4 regions of the Musicola paradisiaca NCPPB 2511 genome follow, and region 1 is predicted to be linked to each of the others. Evidence: predicted binding sites of a transcription regulator. Region 1 holds the regulator's gene; each other region holds the start of a gene.
What was found. Region 1 encodes CRP, which controls carbon source genes, mostly activating them, when cyclic AMP is high. Its sites were predicted from a motif close to ATGTGANNNNNNTCACAT; they were not measured.

Region 1 (4,314 bases):
TATTCTTAGCCGACAGGGGCATCAGTTGTTGAAAAATTTCATGAATTTATAAACGGATAGTGAATAGCGTCGACGGGCGAGCGGATTTATCGATTGCGCTCGTGTGATTTTTTATGCATATTTATTGACTATATTTTCATGTTGGACAATGGGATATCATCACGGGGCAGCAGATGGCGACAGAAAAATCAGCAGTAACGCGGGAAACATACGACAAGGTCATTCTTCCGATTTATGCGCCCGCGCAGTTCGTGCCGGTGAAGGGTAAAGGGAGCCGTGTCTGGGATCAGCAGGGCAAAGAATACATCGATTTTTCCGGCGGTATTGCCGTTACCGCGCTGGGACATTGTCATCCGGCGCTGGTTGAGGCGTTGAAAACGCAGGGCGAAACCCTGTGGCACACCAGCAACGTGTTTACCAACGAGCCGGCTTTGCGTCTGGCTTCCAAGCTGATTGCCGCCACGTTCGCCGACCGGGTGTTTTTTGCCAACTCGGGGGCGGAAGCCAATGAAGCGGCGTTCAAACTGGCTCGTCATTACGCCATCGAGCGCCATAGTCCGTATAAAACCAAGATCATCGCTTTCTATCAGGCGTTTCATGGCCGGACGCTGTTCACGGTTTCAGTAGGCGGGCAGGCCAAGTACGCCGACGGCTTCGGGCCGAAACCGGCGGATATCATCCATGTGCCTTTCAATGATCTGGCGGCGGTGAAGGCGGTGATGGACGATCATACCTGTGCCGTGGTGTTGGAACCGATCCAGGGCGAGGGCGGTATTACGCCGGCGACGCCGGAATTCCTCACCGGTGTGCGTGAATTGTGCGACCAGTACAACGCGCTGCTGGTGTTCGACGAAGTGCAGTGCGGCATGGGCCGCAGCGGCAAGCTGTTCTCCTACATGCATTACGGCGTGAGGCCGGATATCCTGACCACCGCCAAGGCGTTGGGCGGCGGTTTCCCCATCAGCGCTTGCCTGACCACCGAGGAAGTGGCGTCCGTCATGAGCGTCGGTTTGCACGGCACCACCTACGGCGGCAACCCGCTGGCCTGCGCGGTGGCGGAAGCGGCGCTGGATGTGATCAATACGCCGGAAGTGCTGTCTGGGGTGGAAGCTCGTCATGAACGTTTTGCGGCGGCGTTGCACCGTATCAATGAGCGGTTTGGCATTTTTGATGAAGTCCGCGGTATGGGGCTGTTGATTGGCGCACAACTCAAGAAAGCGTGGCATGGTCGTGCGCGCGATTTCCTGTCGGCGTCGGCCGAACTGGGGTTAATGATTCTGGTCGCCGGGCCGGATGTGATTCGCTTTGTGCCGTCGCTGGTGATTGAACTGGACGATATCGATCAAGGCATGGCGCTGTTCGAACAGGCGGTCGCGAAGGTTGTGGAGCAATAAGTTCGTCTGTTGCTGAAAATAAAAGAGCGTGCCGCAGCACGCTCTTTTTGATCCGGCGTCGCAATGACTCAGCGTGTACCGTACACCACAATGGTTTTGCCGTGCGCGGAAATCAGATTCTGGTCTTCCAGCATCTTCAGAATACGGCCGACGGTTTCACGAGAACATCCGACGATCTGACCGATTTCCTGACGGGTAATCTTGATCTGCATGCCGTCAGGATGCGTCATGGCATCGGGTTGCTTGGCCAGGTTTAACAGTGTTTGGGCGATGCGGCCCGTTACATCAAGAAACGCCAGATTTCCCACTTTCTGGGACGTGACTTGTAGACGGCGCGCCATCTGTGAAGACAGACGCATAAGAATATCGGGGTTGACCTGAATCAGCTGGCGGAATTTCTTGTAGGAAATTTCGGCGACTTCACAGGCGGTTTTGGCCCGAACCCAGGCGCTACGTTCCTGACCTTCTTCAAACAGGCCGAGTTCACCAATGAAATCTCCCTGGTTGAGATAGGACAGGATCATTTCCTTACCTTCTTCATCCTTGATCAGCACGGCGACCGAGCCTTTCACGATGTAGTAAAGCGTCTCTGCTTTTTCACCCTGGTGAATAAGCGTGCTCTTCGATGGGTATTTGTGAATATGGCAATGAGAAAGGAACCATTCGAGAGTCGGGTCTGTTTGCGGTTTGCCGAGAACCATTCGCTGTTATCCTCTGTTGTAATTCACTGCGCAAATCACAGGGCTCAGAGTTCCCTGTACGGCGTGATAACATAGTTATATTTAAATTCCACTCAGGCGGAATGACGTCAGGGAATATACTGAGGCTGTCTATCGGGTGACGTCATAATCAGGATGTGTCTGGTAGAGGCTCACACACCGGATTATTTCCCCGTTTTTAACACAGGTTGTGTGTAGTGTCTCGTGTTGTCTCGCTTCAGCATGATTAAACTCTGATTTTAGTCGGGTTTATACATAAGCGATGTAATTTTTAAAAAATAGTTGAGGGTCAATGTTATGCAGGCGCGGGTGAAGTGGGTTGAAGGGTTAACGTTTCTTGGCGAGTCCGCCTCCGGGCATCAGGTGTTGATGGATGGAAACGCCGGAGACAAAGCGCCGAGTCCGATGGAAATGGTGCTGATGGCGGCGGGTGGATGCAGCGCCGTCGACGTGGTATCCATCTTGCAGAAAGGGCGTCAGGATGTCGCGGATTGCGAAGTACGATTAACGTCGGAGCGCCGCGAAGAAGCGCCGCGTATGTTCACCACGATTAATTTGCATTTCATTGTGAAAGGGCGCGGCTTGACCGACAAAGCAGTTGAGCGCGCCGTCGCGCTGTCGGCGGAAAAATATTGTTCCGTCGCGCTGATGTTGGGAAAAACGGTACATATCACTCACAGCCATGAAGTCGTCGAACTGGAATGACCCGGTCGGTTGCACATCATGCGCGGCGGTTGTACGGCTGCCGCGCCACGCTTTAACCGATGTTATCGCCCGCCAGTAGCCGCTGTACCAGCGGCGTCATAATCAGCTCCATCGCCAGCCCCATTTTCCCTCCCGGCACCACGAGCGTATTGATGTGCGAAATAAACGAACCTTGCAGCATGGCCAGCAAGTAGGGGTAGTCGATGTTGCTCATCCCCTGAAAGTGGATCACGACAAAACTTTCATCCATGGATGGAACGGATTTGGCGGCAAACGGATTGGAGGTATCGACTGTCGGGACGCGCTGGAAGTTGATGTGCGTGCGTGAAAACTGCGGGGTGATATAGGTGATGTAGTCCTCCATCGAGCGAACCACCGAATCCATCACCGCTTCGCGTGAGTGGCCGCGGTCGTTGATATCCCGTACCAGTTTCTGCATCCACTCCAGGTTGACGATCGGCACCACGCCGACCAGTAAGTCCACATGCTGGGCGACGTTATGGGATTCCGTCACGACGCCGCCGTGCAGCCCCTCGTAAAACAGAATATCCGTGGGTTCCGGCATCGGTTCCCAGGGGGTGAATGTTCCCGGTACCTGCTTGTAGGGAATGGCTTCGTCGTAGGTGTGGAGATATTTGCGGGTTTTACCGCTGCCGCTGCGACCATAGTCGATAAACGCCTGTTCCAGCAAACTGAAATCATTGGCTTCCGGGCCGAAGTAGCTGATGTGCCTGCCCAGATCCCGCGCTTTACGGATCGCCATGTCCATTTCCGGACGGGTATAACGGTGATAGCTGTCACCGTCGACCTGCGCGGCGCGGATATTGAGCTGCTGGAAAATTTTATGAAACGCCAGGCTGGTGGTGGTAGTGCCGGCGCCGCTGGAGCCGGTTACTGCAATAATCGGGTGTTGATGCGACATGATGCAAACTCCGGTCGGTCAGGCGGCGCGGGTCGTGATCGACCATAACGCAATATCCTTATTGTTATCATGTTTGTTCCGGCCTGACACGCCAATTTACGTTTTCCAGCGGGCGTGTCAGCCGTCGTGAATCACGCCGCTGCGCAAGGCGTTACGCGGCATGATGTTGACGGTTTCATGCAGTTCGGACCAGACCAGCACCACCTCGCCGCGTTGCAGTTGCAGGTGTACGTCTTCCACCTTTTCCGCCAGCGAGCGTTCATGTTCGCCGTAGTCGGTGCCTTCCCGCAGTACGAATGATTCAATCAAATTTTCCAGCGTGTCGGGCGCCAGCGCCTGCCAGGGAATGATCATTTTATTGCTCCAGATAAGGGGTGAACCAATCGGGGATGCGATGTTCCAGCCACATTTCAGGGTGGCGCCATGATCCGCTGACAAAGCCGACATGCCCGCCATGCTCTGTCAGTTGGTATTCGACGCAGGGCGGTAACTGCGAGGGATCGGGAATGACTTCAGGCGTCATAAAAGGATCGTCCTTTGCCTGGATGATCAGGGTTGGAGTACGGATCTGCGG
Region 2 (4,314 bases), 530 kb from region 1:
AATTTGTTATTAACATTGTTATGACAGGGATAAGTCATCATTCATGATGAATAAATCGCAGCGTAAATGTTAATAAGCGCGGGGGATTTATAAATAAGTATTAATAATAATATATGCGATGAGAATAAATGACGGGATGAATAAGTATTGACGACATCGGCGTTATTTCATGGAGTCTTCTCCGGAACGTTAAATGCTTCACGTATTGCCAATCTGTTATGCCCCAAATAATTCGCGCCGCAGAACAGCGGCAAGTCAGTGATGCGGGGGCGCGACGAATCCGCTGGGGGCAGATGGGAATACAACGGTGAGAACACAACGTGCTGTGGCCTCAAGGGTAATGTCCTTGAATGGGCCGAGTCATCAAGCCCACAGCGACAACTGAAATATGACAGGTACAGAGCGAATGGGCGTGAAACTGACGCCGATCGCCTGGCCATCCGCCAGTCCCCCCGAAAGCACAGCACATTCGGGGGGACTTGGGATCACGTTACGGGCGCCGGGTTAAAGACCGACAAGGCGTTATGTAAGCCCCACCGATCAGACCAGGTCTGTTTCCTGCCGCTGGCAATATCCAGAATGAACTGGAACAACTGCCAACCTACCTGCTCAATGGTGGCTTCGCCGGTGGCGATAGTACCGGCGTCGATATCCATCAGATCGTGCCAGCGCTCCGCCAATGCCGAACGGGTCGCCATCTTGATAACCGGCACCGCTTTCAGGCCGTAAGGCGTACCGCGCCCTGTGGTAAATACCTGAACCGTAATGCCCGACGCCATTTGCTGCGTGCCGCAGACGAAGTCGCTGGCGGGCGTAGCGGCGTAAATCAGGCCGCGTTTGGTGGGGCGCTGTCCGGGGGACAACACCTCAGCGATAGCGCTGTTACCGGATTTGGCAATTGAACCGAGCGCTTTTTCCACCACGTTCGCCAGCCCGCCTTTTTTGTTGCCGGGGGAGGGGTTGGCGCTGCGGTCGGTTTGGCCGCTGTCCAGGTAATTATCGTACCAGGCCATTTCTTCCAGCAGGCGTTTGCCCACCTCTTCGTTAATGGCGCGAGGCGTCAGCAGATGGATAGCATCGCGAACTTCCGTCACTTCCGAGAACATAACGGTGGCGCCGCAGCGCACCAGCAGGTCGGAGGCGAAGCCGACCGCCGGATTGGCGGTGACGCCGGAGAATGCATCGCTACCGCCGCATTGCATACCGACGACCAGCTCGGAGGCGGGAACGGTCTCCCGTTTACGTTGGTTCAGATGCTGTAGGTGTTTCTCCGCCATGGCGAGGATATCGTCCACCATGGCTTTGAAACCGACATGGTGCTCATCCTGCAAACGCACGATGCTGGCGTCGTCCAGCGAAATCGGCTGTGCATCCGGCGTCCCTTGCAACAGGCGTTCCGGCTGGAGTTTTTCACAACCCAACCCGACGACCAGAATCTCTCCGCCGAAATTGGGGTTGAGCGCCAGGTTATGGATGGTGCGGATCGGCACCACGGCGGCGGGGGCATTGATGGCGACGCCGCATCCGTAGAGATGGTTGAGCGCGACAACGCCATCCACGTTTGGATAGCGCGGCAGCAAGTCCCGTTCAATGATATTGACCACGTAATCCACTACGCCGGCGACACAGTGCACGCTGGTGGTAATGCCCAGCATGTTCTTGGTGCCGACGCTGCCGTCCGGATTGCGGTAGCCTTCGAAGGTATAACCTTCCAGCGCCGGCAGCGGCTCGGGTACCTTGGTTGCCAGCGGGAGGGTGTCCAGCGCGGGTGCTTTGGGCAATGCCACCAGCGATTCGTCTATCCAACTTCCCCGGGGAATATCTTTCACGGCGTAACCGATGATTTCGCCGTAACGAACAATCGGCGCGCCGCAGGCAATATCGGACAGCGCCACTTTATGGCCCTGAGGTATATGCTCCGTCAGCTCCAGACCACAACTAAATCGCGTTCCGGCACGTAGTCCATTATTGTTGACGACAATGGCCACATTATCTGAATCGTGCACTTTGATATAAAGCGGCCGATCCTTTGCCGCCCGGTTTTCTGTATCATTTAACATGATGCAAACCTTTCATAATTATGACATACAGCTTACTTTCACTGCGGATGCTACTTATTTCTTTGCTCCGCGCCAGTATAGATGAACGGGGAATACACCGGCATTATGCAATTGAATGACATCCCGCAGACTTCGGCTCAATTTATCGTGCGAAAAAACAACCCTGAGTGAGAGTCATCACATTCCAGGTTTGCTGTCTTTGGCGCCTGCCATGGTCATCCTATTTTCCAATGATAACGCCCGATACGTCGGTTTCGTGAAATAACTCCCAGGCGCTTGGGCGGTTGCCATAACTTCTTTTGTCTACCCTGTGGATTCTTGGGCGTTTATCTAGTGAGCCGCCAAACCACTGCTTTTATAATTTCTCTCGAAGTCGAAGAGGTCATCGTCGTTTATTTTCGCTGTTCTACTTTTTTGCTCTGCTCAACATTAAAACCAATATCGACACTCGATTTCATTCTGATAACCGACCCTACATTGTTTTGTTATTCGGAATGAATGAGCTAACCGCTATACCAGTAGGAGTTCATTATGAATACAGCCAGCACAACGGCAGGCGTAATACAAAAGAAAACGAATGCCCGTTACTGGATTGTCGTGATGCTGTTTATCGTCACGTCATTCAACTATGGCGACCGCGCCACCATCTCCATTGCCGGCTCGGCCATGTCGAAGGAGATAGGTCTGGATGCCGTCGGCATGGGATATATCTTTTCTGCCTTTTCCTGGGCTTATGTAATTGGTCAGATTCCTGGTGGTTGGTTGCTTGACCGCTTCGGATCCAAACGGGTTTATTTCTGGAGTATTTTTACCTGGTCGCTGTTTACGCTGTTGCAGGGGTTTGTGGATTTGTTCCACGGCTCGGCCATCGTCATTTCCCTGTTTATGCTGCGCTTTATGGTGGGGATCTGTGAATCTCCGTCCTTCCCTGGTAACAGCCGTATCGTAGCGGCCTGGTTCCCGGCTCAGGAGCGTGGTACCGCTGTCGCCATCTTTAACTCGGCGCAGTATTTCGCCACGGTCATTTTTGCACCGATCATGGGCTGGCTGACGCACGCCGTCGGTTGGTCGCACGTGTTCTGGTTCATGGGCGGCCTGGGTATCATCATCAGCTTCCTGTGGGTGAAGGTTATCCACGATCCGAAAGACCATCCGAGCGTTAACAAAGCTGAGCTGGAATATATCGAAGCGGGCGGCGCGCTGGTCAACATGGATGCCGCAGCGAATAAGGCCAAAGTCTCCGGTGCGGAAAAATGGCACCAGATTAAACAACTGCTGACCTCCCGCATGATGCTGGGGATCTATCTCGGTCAATACTGTATCAACGCGCTGACTTACTTCTTTATTACCTGGTTCCCGGTGTACCTGGTGCAGGCGCGCGGCATGTCGATTTTGAAAGCGGGTTTTGTCGCCTCGATCCCGGCAATTTGTGGTTTCGTCGGCGGTGTGCTGGGCGGTGTGATTTCCGACTTCCTGATGCGTCGCACCCAGTCGCTCAACATTGCGCGTAAGACGCCGATCGTGCTGGGGATGATGCTCTCCATGTCCATGGTGATCTGTAACTATGTTTCCACCGAGTGGGTGGTTATCGCGGTGATGGCGACGGCCTTCTTCGGCAAGGGCATCGGTGCGCTGGGCTGGGCGGTGATGGCGGATACCGCACCGAAAGAAATCAGCGGCCTGAGCGGCGGTCTGTTCAATATGTTCGGCAACATCTCCGGCATCGTCACCCCGATCGCCATCGGTTATATCGTAGGCGTTACCGGTTCTTTCAACGGCGGTCTGGTGTATGTGGGCATTCATGCCTTCGTCGCGATCCTGAGCTTCCTGTTCATTGTTCAGGACATCAAGCGTGTCGAATTGAAACCGTACAACAACAACTGATTCAGGGGATAAGGAGAAAAGCATGAGTAGCACTCAGGACACCCCAATTATTACTGATATGAAGGTCATCCCGGTGGCCGGCCATGACAGCATGTTGCTGAATATCGGCGGCGCCCACGGCGCCTACTTCACCCGCAACATCGTCATTTTGACGGACAGTTCCGGTCATACCGGCGTGGGCGAAGCGCCCGGCGGCGAGGTGATTTACAACACGCTGACGGCCGCCATTCCCCAGGTCGTGGGCAACCAGGTGGCGCGCATGAACCGCCTGGTGCACCAGATCCACAAAGGGAACCAGTCTTCCGATTTCGACTCGTTCGGCAAAGGCGCCTGGACGTTCGAGCTGCGGGTGAATGCGGTGGCAGCGCTG
Region 3 (4,314 bases), 130 kb from region 1:
AAGAATGGAACCGCGTAGCGGCGCGGGCAGATCGGATGCGATCGCCGGCGCATCTGCCGCACGAGTTTCCGATCCCGGCAATGGCCGCGATGCGGTAGTGCCGGCCACCGCATGTCCCAGTTTTTCGCACACCTTGTCCGTGACCCACTCCGCCATCAATCGATAGGTCATCAGCTTGCCGCCGGTGATGGTGACAAAGCCCTCCAGCCCGTCGCGCTCGGCGTGATCCAGCAAGACGATACCGCGGCTGACGCTACGACCGGAGGGATCGCTGTCGCTCGCCACCAACGGACGCACGCCGGCGTAAGCACGCAGAATACGGGTATGGGCCAGCTGCGGCGCCAACATGCTGCCTTCTCGGATCAGGGTCGCCACTTCCTGCGGCGTCACCGTCATGTTGTCGATTTGGTCGTAATCAATGCGGGTCGATGTCGTACCAATCAGCGAGATGGTATCGCCCGGCACCAGAATATCGGCGTCCGCCGGCTTGCGACAGCGGTTAATCACCCGGTTATTGATACGATGGCCAAGAATCAGCAACGCACCTTTGGCCGGAAACATCCGCACACGCAGGTCGGCATATTCGGCAATGCGCTGCCCCCAGATACCGGCGGCGTTGACGACGACCTGCGCATAAATCTCGCCGGCAAGACCACGCTTATGGTCGAAAACGCGCACGCCAATTACCCGATCGCCCTGACGAATCAGCCCGGTAACTTCATGGTAGGTCAACACTTCCGCGCCATGTTCGCAGGCATCGATCATGTTGGCGGCGGTCAGGCGGAACGGATCCACCGTGCCGTCCGGTACCCGAACCGCGCCGATCATGGTCGGGTTGGCGGCGGGCTCCAGCAACAGCGCTTCTTGCGGATCGATAGCCTGAGCATTGATCCCCGCCTGACGGCAGGCATCGATAAAGGTGGACTGGTAGTGAAGATCGTCTTCCGGCAGCGTCAGGAACAGGCCGTCGGTAGGTTCAATACAGTGGCGGGCGATACGCCGTAGAATCTGGTTTTCTTCGATGCATTCCCGTGCGGATTCCGCATCCGTCACCGCATAACGGGCGCCGCTGTGCAATAACCCGTGGTTGCGCCCGGTGGCGCCGGTCGCAATGTCATGTCGCTCCAGCAACAGACAGCGCAGGCCACGCAGCGCACAGTCACGTGCCGTGCCTGCACCGGTGGCGCCGCCACCGATGATGATCACATCCGTTTCTCGCCGCAAATCAGTATTTGCCATGTCTGCCGTACCTCAGTCTGGATCTATCCAGTACCTATTTGGACATAAACACTCATAAAAATGATTGATAAAGAGCAAATACGAGCAAAAAACGAAAGAAAAAAGCCAGCAAGCGCACCAATTTGAGACATTAATCACAATAAAGCGACATATACATATTTCATTTGTGTTAAATAACACACAAAATACGGCCACGAGTCATAAAAGTGTAACAATTGCGCGATGACTCACACCGATCCGCGTACCAACTCGATACTCTTGTGCGCGTTATAGAAAAAATCAATCCAATACCTACATCGGGAGCTGTTTATGTTGAGTATTTTCAAGCCAGCGACGCACCGTCCGCGTGTCGCCGAGCACCAGGTCGATCCGCTCTATCGTCGCCTGCGCTGGCAAATTTTCCTGGGGATCTTCTTTGGTTACGCGGCGTATTACCTGGTCAGAAAGAACTTCGCGCTGGCCATGCCCTACCTGATTGAACAGGGTTTTTCCCGTGGCGATCTGGGCTTCGCACTGTCCGGAATATCTATCGCCTACGGATTCTCCAAATTCATAATGGGCGCGGTGTCCGACCGTTCGAATCCGCGCATCTTTCTGCCAGCTGGCCTGATCCTGGCTGCGGTCGTTATGTTGCTGATGGGCTTTGTGCCGTGGGCAACCTCCAGCATCATGATCATGTTCGCGCTACTGTTTGTCTGTGGTTGGTTCCAGGGGATGGGGTGGCCGCCGTGCGGACGCACCATGGTGCACTGGTGGTCGCAGAAAGAACGCGGCGGTATCGTCTCCATCTGGAACTGCGCCCATAACGTCGGCGGCGGTATTCCTCCGCTGCTGTTCCTGTTGGGGATGGCCTGGTTCAACGATTGGAAAGCCGCGCTCTATATGCCTGCATTCGGCGCGATTCTGGTTGCGCTGTTCGCCTTCGCCTTGATGCGCGATACCCCGCAGTCCTGTGGCTTGCCGCCGATCGAAGAGTACAAAAACGATTACCCGGCGGATTACACCGAGAAAGACGAGCAGGAGCTGACCGCTAAAGAAATCTTCATGCAGTACATCTTCCCGAACAAATTGCTGTGGTATATCGCCGTCGCCAACGTGTTCGTGTACCTGCTGCGCTACGGCATTCTGGATTGGTCGCCGACTTACCTGAGAGAAGTGAAGCATTTCGCACTGGATAAATCGTCCTGGGCTTACTTCCTGTACGAATACGCCGGTATTCCAGGCACATTACTGTGCGGCTGGATGTCCGACAAAGTGTTCAAGGGCAACCGCGGCGCCACCGGCGTATTCTTCATGACGCTGGTGACTATCGCCACCGTCATTTATTGGCTGAACCCGGCGGGCAACCCCACAGTAGATATGGCCTGTATGATTGTCATCGGCTTCCTGATCTACGGCCCGGTTATGCTGATTGGTCTGCACGCGCTGGAGCTCGCCCCCAAGAAAGCAGCCGGTACGGCAGCGGGTTTCACCGGGTTGTTTGGCTATCTGGGCGGCTCGGTGGCGGCCAGCGCCATCGTGGGCTACACCGTCGACTTCTTCGGCTGGAACGGCGGCTTTATGGTCATGATCGCCGGCAGCGCGATGGCGGTGGTCCTGCTGTTCCTGACCATGATCAACGAGAAGAAACACAAGGAAGCGTTGGCGGAACGCACCGCGTGATGACGGCGATGTAACGCCATGTCCCCAACAAGGGATAACAACCAGGGGAGGCCCTTTTCAGGCGCCTCCCCTTTTTTCATGCATCGGCAACGCGACGACACGCCCCGAAGGGATAACGTTACGCCAGATAGAGTTTACGCAGATAGCGCGGCACGGCATCGTCGATATTGGTGCCAATCACATCATTTCCCGGCAGAACGTCCTTCAACCGCTGGTGGGCATTGCCCATGACGCAACCCTTGCCCGCCATAGATAGCATTTCGTAGTCGTTCATGCCGTCGCCGAAAGCGATGCAATCTTTGATGGTGTGGCCCAGTATCTTCGCCACCTGTTCCAGCGCGTGCCCTTTGGACACACCGCCGGCCATCACTTCCAGACAGCTCAGGGTTGAAAAACTGACATTCACCCGGTCGCCCCAACGCGCATTCAGCGCTTCTTCCAGCAGCAGCAGCTTGTCGTGATCTTCGCAGGTAAAGAACACCTTGCCGACGCCATCCGTCCCCAGCGTATCCGGATCGAACAGCGTGTAGCGAAACACCGATTCGGTAAAAAATCGCTCCTCTTCCGGCCGAGAACGGCACAGGAACCATTCGTCGTCGCGATAGACGTGGGTCAGGATATCCGGGTGGTGATACACCATGGCGTACAGATCCTGCGCGATATCGCGATCAAGATTATGGCTGAACACCAGCTCGCCTTCGGTGTTATGCACCCGGGCGCCGTTGGAGGTGATCATGAAGGCGGTGATCGCCAAATTATCGCGGATTTGTGCAACATCCATGTGATGGCGGCCGGTGGCGAACACAAAATGGATCCCGCGTTCCGTCATCAACCGCAGGGTTTCTTTGGCAAAGGGCGACAGAGTGTGATCGGGAGAGAGCAGCGTGCCATCCAGATCGGATGCAACTATCGGGTACATATGTGAGATTCAACCTCCGCTGGTGCTGAACGGTCGGGCCCGTCCAGTGATGTATTAATGAAATTGGCTAAAATGCGTCAAAATCAGACCTAATGCTTCGGCCCGCATCGCATCCGTTTCAAACAGGATGTCGTGACGGGCGCCTTGAATCACGCGCGGTACGCCGCCCACGCTGGGATGGCCGGCCTCGGACAGCGCGCGGCAGAACGCATCCTGGCTACGGTTATCCACCACCTTGTCTTCTTCGGCCTGCAGCAACAGCAACGGCGTGGTGATATCTGCGGCCTGCGCCAACAGACGCTTGCCCGCCAGCAACGCTTCCCGTACCCAATGGTAGGTCGGCCCACCGATACGCAAATCCGGATCGTCAGCGTAAAACCGGACATTACGTCGGTAACGCTCATAGCTGTGGGTCAGCGCATTCAGCACGTAGGGCAACGGCCGCCACTGACGGGTGCCGACGGCGTAATAATCACGCATCACCGGATGACGTT
Region 4 (4,314 bases), 1.2 Mb from region 1:
CGGCGCGGAGCACGCTGACCGTCACGATTGCCACTGCGACGCTCGCCACCTTCACGACGCTCACCGCCAAACGGACGGCCACGACCGTTACCGGCGCGTTCGCTGTTGAAACCACGACCGCCGATACGTTCGCCGCCCTCACGACGCTCACGACGTTCATGCGGTTGTGCATCGCCCACCAATTGCATGTTCATCGGCTTGTTCAGGATGCGTGTGCGAGTGAAGTGCGACAGCAGTTCACCCGGCATACCTTTCGGCAGCTCAATGGTGGAATGGGAAGCAAACAGCTTGATGTTACCGATATAACGACTGCTGATATCCCCTTCGTTGGCAATCGCGCCAACGATATGACGAACTTCTACACCGTCATCACGTCCCACTTCAATACGATACAGTTCCATTTCACCGACATCACGGCGCTCACGACGAGCCGGGCGTTCATCACTACGCGGGCCCCGATCATTACGGTCGCCACGACGTTCGAAACGATCGTCGCGCTCACGGAATTCACGGCGCGGACGCGCTGGCGCATCCGGCGGCAGAATCAGTGGACGCTCGCCTTGCGCCATTTTCAGCAGAGCGGCAGCCAGTGTTTCCACATCCAGTTCTGCAGACGGCTGCAACTTCGCCAACAGCGCACGATACTGATCCAGATCGCTGCTTTCCAACTGTTGCTGTACCTTGGCGGCGAACTTGGCCAGACGGCGCTGCCCCAGCAGTTCCGCATTCGGCAGTTCCACTTCCGGAATAGTCAACTTCATGGTGCGTTCAACGTTGCGCAACAAACGACGCTCACGATTTTCCACGAACAGCAACGCACGACCCGCGCGACCCGCGCGACCAGTACGGCCGATACGATGCACATAGGATTCGGCGTCCATCGGGATATCGTAGTTAACCACCAGGCTAATACGATCTACATCCAAACCACGCGCGGCGACGTCGGTCGCGATCAGGATATCCAGACGACCATCTTTCAGGCGTTCCAGCGTCTGCTCACGCAGCGCCTGATTCATGTCGCCGTTCAATGCAGCGCTGTTATAACCGCTGCGCTCCAGCGCTTCGGCCACTTCCAGCGTGGCATTCTTAGTACGCACAAAAATAATCGCCGCGTCGAAATCTTCCGCTTCCAGGAAACGGATCAGCGCTTCATTTTTGCGCATGCCGTACACCGTCCAGTAGCTCTGGCTGATGTCCGGGCGGGTGGTCACGCTGGACTGAATACGGACTTCCTGCGGATCGTTCATGAACCGACGAGTAATGCGGCGAATCGCTTCCGGCATGGTGGCGGAGAACAGAGCGGTCTGGTGGCCATCCGGAATCTGCGCCATGATGTTTTCTACATCTTCAATGAACCCCATGCGCAGCATTTCATCGGCCTCATCCAGAACCAGGCCGCTCAGATTGGACAGATCCAACGTACCGCGTTTCAGGTGATCTAACAGACGTCCGGGCGTACCCACCACAACTTGTGGGCCCTGACGCAACGCACGCAATTGTACGTCATAACGCTGGCCGCCATACAAAGCGACTACGTTGACGCCATGCATATGCTTGGAAAATTCGCCACACGCTTCGGCTACTTGTACTGCGAGTTCGCGGGTAGGCGCTAGCACCAGAATCTGAGGGGCCTTCAGTTCTGGATTAACATTGTTCAACAACGGCAGAGAAAATGCCGCTGTTTTACCACTCCCGGTCTGTGCCATACCCAGCACATCGCGACCGTTGAGCAGATGGGGAATACATTCTGCCTGGATAGGGGATGGTTTTTCGTATCCCATATCCGACAGGGCGTTAAGAATAGGAGCGGAAAGCCCCAGATCAGCAAAAGAGGTTTCAAACTCTGCCATGTAAACGTGCCTCACTTCAAAATGGCGGCCAGTCTACATAACTTGTCGAGAAAATACTCAATCATTTTCATTGAAAAGTGTGAACCGGCTCAAATTGGATTAAAAAGCGAACAAAAAAGCCTCGCCCGCTAAGGCGATAGAAATCGTCATGATTTCAGGCTGAAAGGTGTTCGTCAGCTATTGCTGGTCCGATCCTGATAGGTCGTCTTGCTCTTGGCCTAACTGCGCCAATTCCAACAATGCATAGCGGTGCTCAACAAAGTTATGGACATTGTTAGAGACCGTCAGCTTGAACAACGCCTCGGCGGTGTTCTTGTCCCCCAGACTTAGGTAGTGCTTACCTAAATAGAAGTCAGTTTCACTGAGATGCTCGGCGAGCGAAGTGTTATCCTTAGCTTCTTCCTGCACATGCTTCATCAACGTCTTCTCGTTGATGTCGCCCAGGTAGAATTCGACTATTGTCCATCCCCATATGCCTTTCTTTGCCCCATCATAGCGCGTTCTCAACGCAGCTTTAGCCTGCTGGGGATTGATTTCTCTCTCTGCAAGATACAGCCACAGAGAACGGAAAGGATCGTTAGGATCGTCGCGATAAAACGCTAGCAAATCATCCTGCGCCAACTGGTAGCGACCGCCGTAATACAATGCGATGCCCCGATTCAAACGCGCATAATTGTAAGTTGGATCAAGCTCTAGTACAGAATCAAACGCTTCATAGGCAGCATCAAAATTGCCTGCCTGCGTCAAATAAATGCCGAGATAATTAAATACCTCCGGCATATCAGGGCGGATAGAGAGCGCTTGTGAAAAATCATTTCGCGCTAATGCCCGCAACCCCAAGCTATCATACAGCACTCCACGCTCATATAATAGCTGTGCTCGTTCATCAGGAGTGAGAGCCCGGCTTGCCAGAATCTGTTCCATGCGTGCCAGAATGACTTCCTGTTGCAGTGTCGGCTGTAACGGAACAGCCAATAGTGCATCTTTACGCCAATCCGTGTTGCTGCATCCTGCCAGCATGATCGCTGTCGCAACATAACACCAGCGTAAGAAAGGCTTCATTTCCCACTCCCGAAGACAAACATTTGATGAACATCCTGTCCCCGACTGCTAAAAATAAGGATATCCGTCCCTTATAATACACGCAGCTCCTTCACATCGTAAGGAGCTGCCAATCGATTATTCGCTATTATTCCGCTTCAGAAACCGGAGTTATTTCCTGAGATTGAACAGTAGCTTCTTTAATGCTCAGGCGGACACGCCCTTGACGATCAACTTCCAGTACCTTAACCGGGACTTCCTGACCCAATTGCAGATAATCGGCGACTTTCTCGATGCGCTTGTCAGCAATCTGAGAAATATGCACCAGACCTTCTTTACCACCGCCGATAGCGACAAAAGCGCCAAAGTCTACGATGCGCGTCACTTTACCCTGATAAATGCGACCCACTTCGATTTCAGCAGTGATCTCTTCGATACGACGAATAGCTTCGCGAGCCTTGTCGCCATCACTGGAGGCGATCTTCACTGTACCGTCATCTTCGATCTCGATGGTCGTGCCGGTTTCTTCGGTCAACGCGCGAATGACGGAACCACCTTTCCCAATAACATCTTTGATCTTATCGGTACTGATCTTGATGGTATGGATACGTGGAGCAAATTCGGAAATCTCGCCACGCGGTGTGCTGATAGCCTGCTCCATCACACCCAGGATATGCAAACGCGCACCCTTGGCCTGATTCAAGGCAACCTGCATGATTTCACGTGTGATACCTTCAATCTTGATATCCATTTGCAGAGCGGTGACACCCTCGCGGCTGCCAGCAACTTTAAAGTCCATATCACCCAAGTGGTCTTCATCACCCAGGATATCGGACAATACGACATAACTGTCGCCTTCCTTCACCAGCCCCATGGCTATACCAGCAACAGCAGCTTTGATCGGCACGCCAGCATCCATCAATGCCAGAGAGGCGCCACATACGGAAGCCATGGAGGAGGAGCCATTGGATTCAGTAATTTCAGAAACCACGCGGACTGTATACGGGAATGCTTCAGGCTTCGGCATCACAGCCAACACGCCACGTTTGGCCAAACGGCCATGACCAATCTCACGGCGTTTGGGCGATCCCACCATACCGGTTTCACCGACAGAATACGGAGGGAAGTTGTAGTGCAGCAGAAAACGATCAGTACGTTCACCCATCAGTTCATCGATGATCTGAGCATCGCGTTCGGTACCCAGCGTTGCAGTCACTAGCGCCTGAGTCTCACCACGGGTGAACAGCGCGGATCCATGGGTACGAGGCAGAACACCGGTACGAACGTCCAAGCCGCGAATCATGTCTTTTTCTCGGCCATCAATCCGCGGTTCCCCACGCAGGACACGACTACGAACCACATTCTTTTCAATGCTGCCGAGAATATCGCGGATTTCGTTGTCGTCCAGTGTGTCATCTTCCGC

Region 2: the regulator CRP is predicted to act here: its motif matches at 2,226-2,243, upstream of garD (galactarate dehydratase).
Region 3: the regulator CRP is predicted to act here: its motif matches at 1,362-1,379, upstream of glpT (glycerol-3-phosphate transporter).
Region 4: the regulator CRP is predicted to act here: its motif matches at 1,928-1,945, upstream of yrbN (protein YrbN).

Annotation. Positions count from the first base shown of each region.
Region 1 covers NZ_CM001857.1:410,813-415,126, forward strand. The annotation lists gene DPA2511_RS01875 (aminodeoxychorismate synthase component II) at 1-52, shown strand, start outside; gene argD (bifunctional acetylornithine/succinyldiaminopimelate transaminase) at 174-1,394, shown strand; gene crp (cAMP-activated global transcriptional regulator CRP) at 1,463-2,095, opposite strand; gene DPA2511_RS01890 (OsmC family protein) at 2,411-2,818, shown strand; gene DPA2511_RS01895 (phosphoribulokinase) at 2,871-3,740, opposite strand; gene DPA2511_RS01900 (YheU family protein) at 3,858-4,094, opposite strand; gene DPA2511_RS01905 (hydrolase) at 4,096-4,314, opposite strand, start outside.
Region 2 covers NZ_CM001857.1:942,317-946,630, forward strand. The annotation lists gene garD (galactarate dehydratase) at 486-2,060, opposite strand; gene DPA2511_RS04315 (MFS transporter) at 2,592-3,944, shown strand; gene DPA2511_RS04320 (enolase C-terminal domain-like protein) at 3,967-4,314, shown strand, end outside.
Region 3 covers NZ_CM001857.1:277,302-281,615, reverse strand. The annotation lists gene glpA (anaerobic glycerol-3-phosphate dehydrogenase subunit A) at 1-1,239, opposite strand, end outside; gene glpT (glycerol-3-phosphate transporter) at 1,549-2,901, shown strand; gene yigL (sugar/pyridoxal phosphate phosphatase YigL) at 3,020-3,820, opposite strand; gene pldB (lysophospholipase L2) at 3,875-4,314, opposite strand, start outside.
Region 4 covers NZ_CM001857.1:3,882,177-3,886,490, forward strand. The annotation lists gene DPA2511_RS17115 (DEAD/DEAH family ATP-dependent RNA helicase) at 1-1,850, opposite strand, end outside; gene yrbN (protein YrbN) at 1,862-1,921, opposite strand; gene nlpI (lipoprotein NlpI) at 2,028-2,912, opposite strand; gene pnp (polyribonucleotide nucleotidyltransferase) at 3,040-4,314, opposite strand, start outside.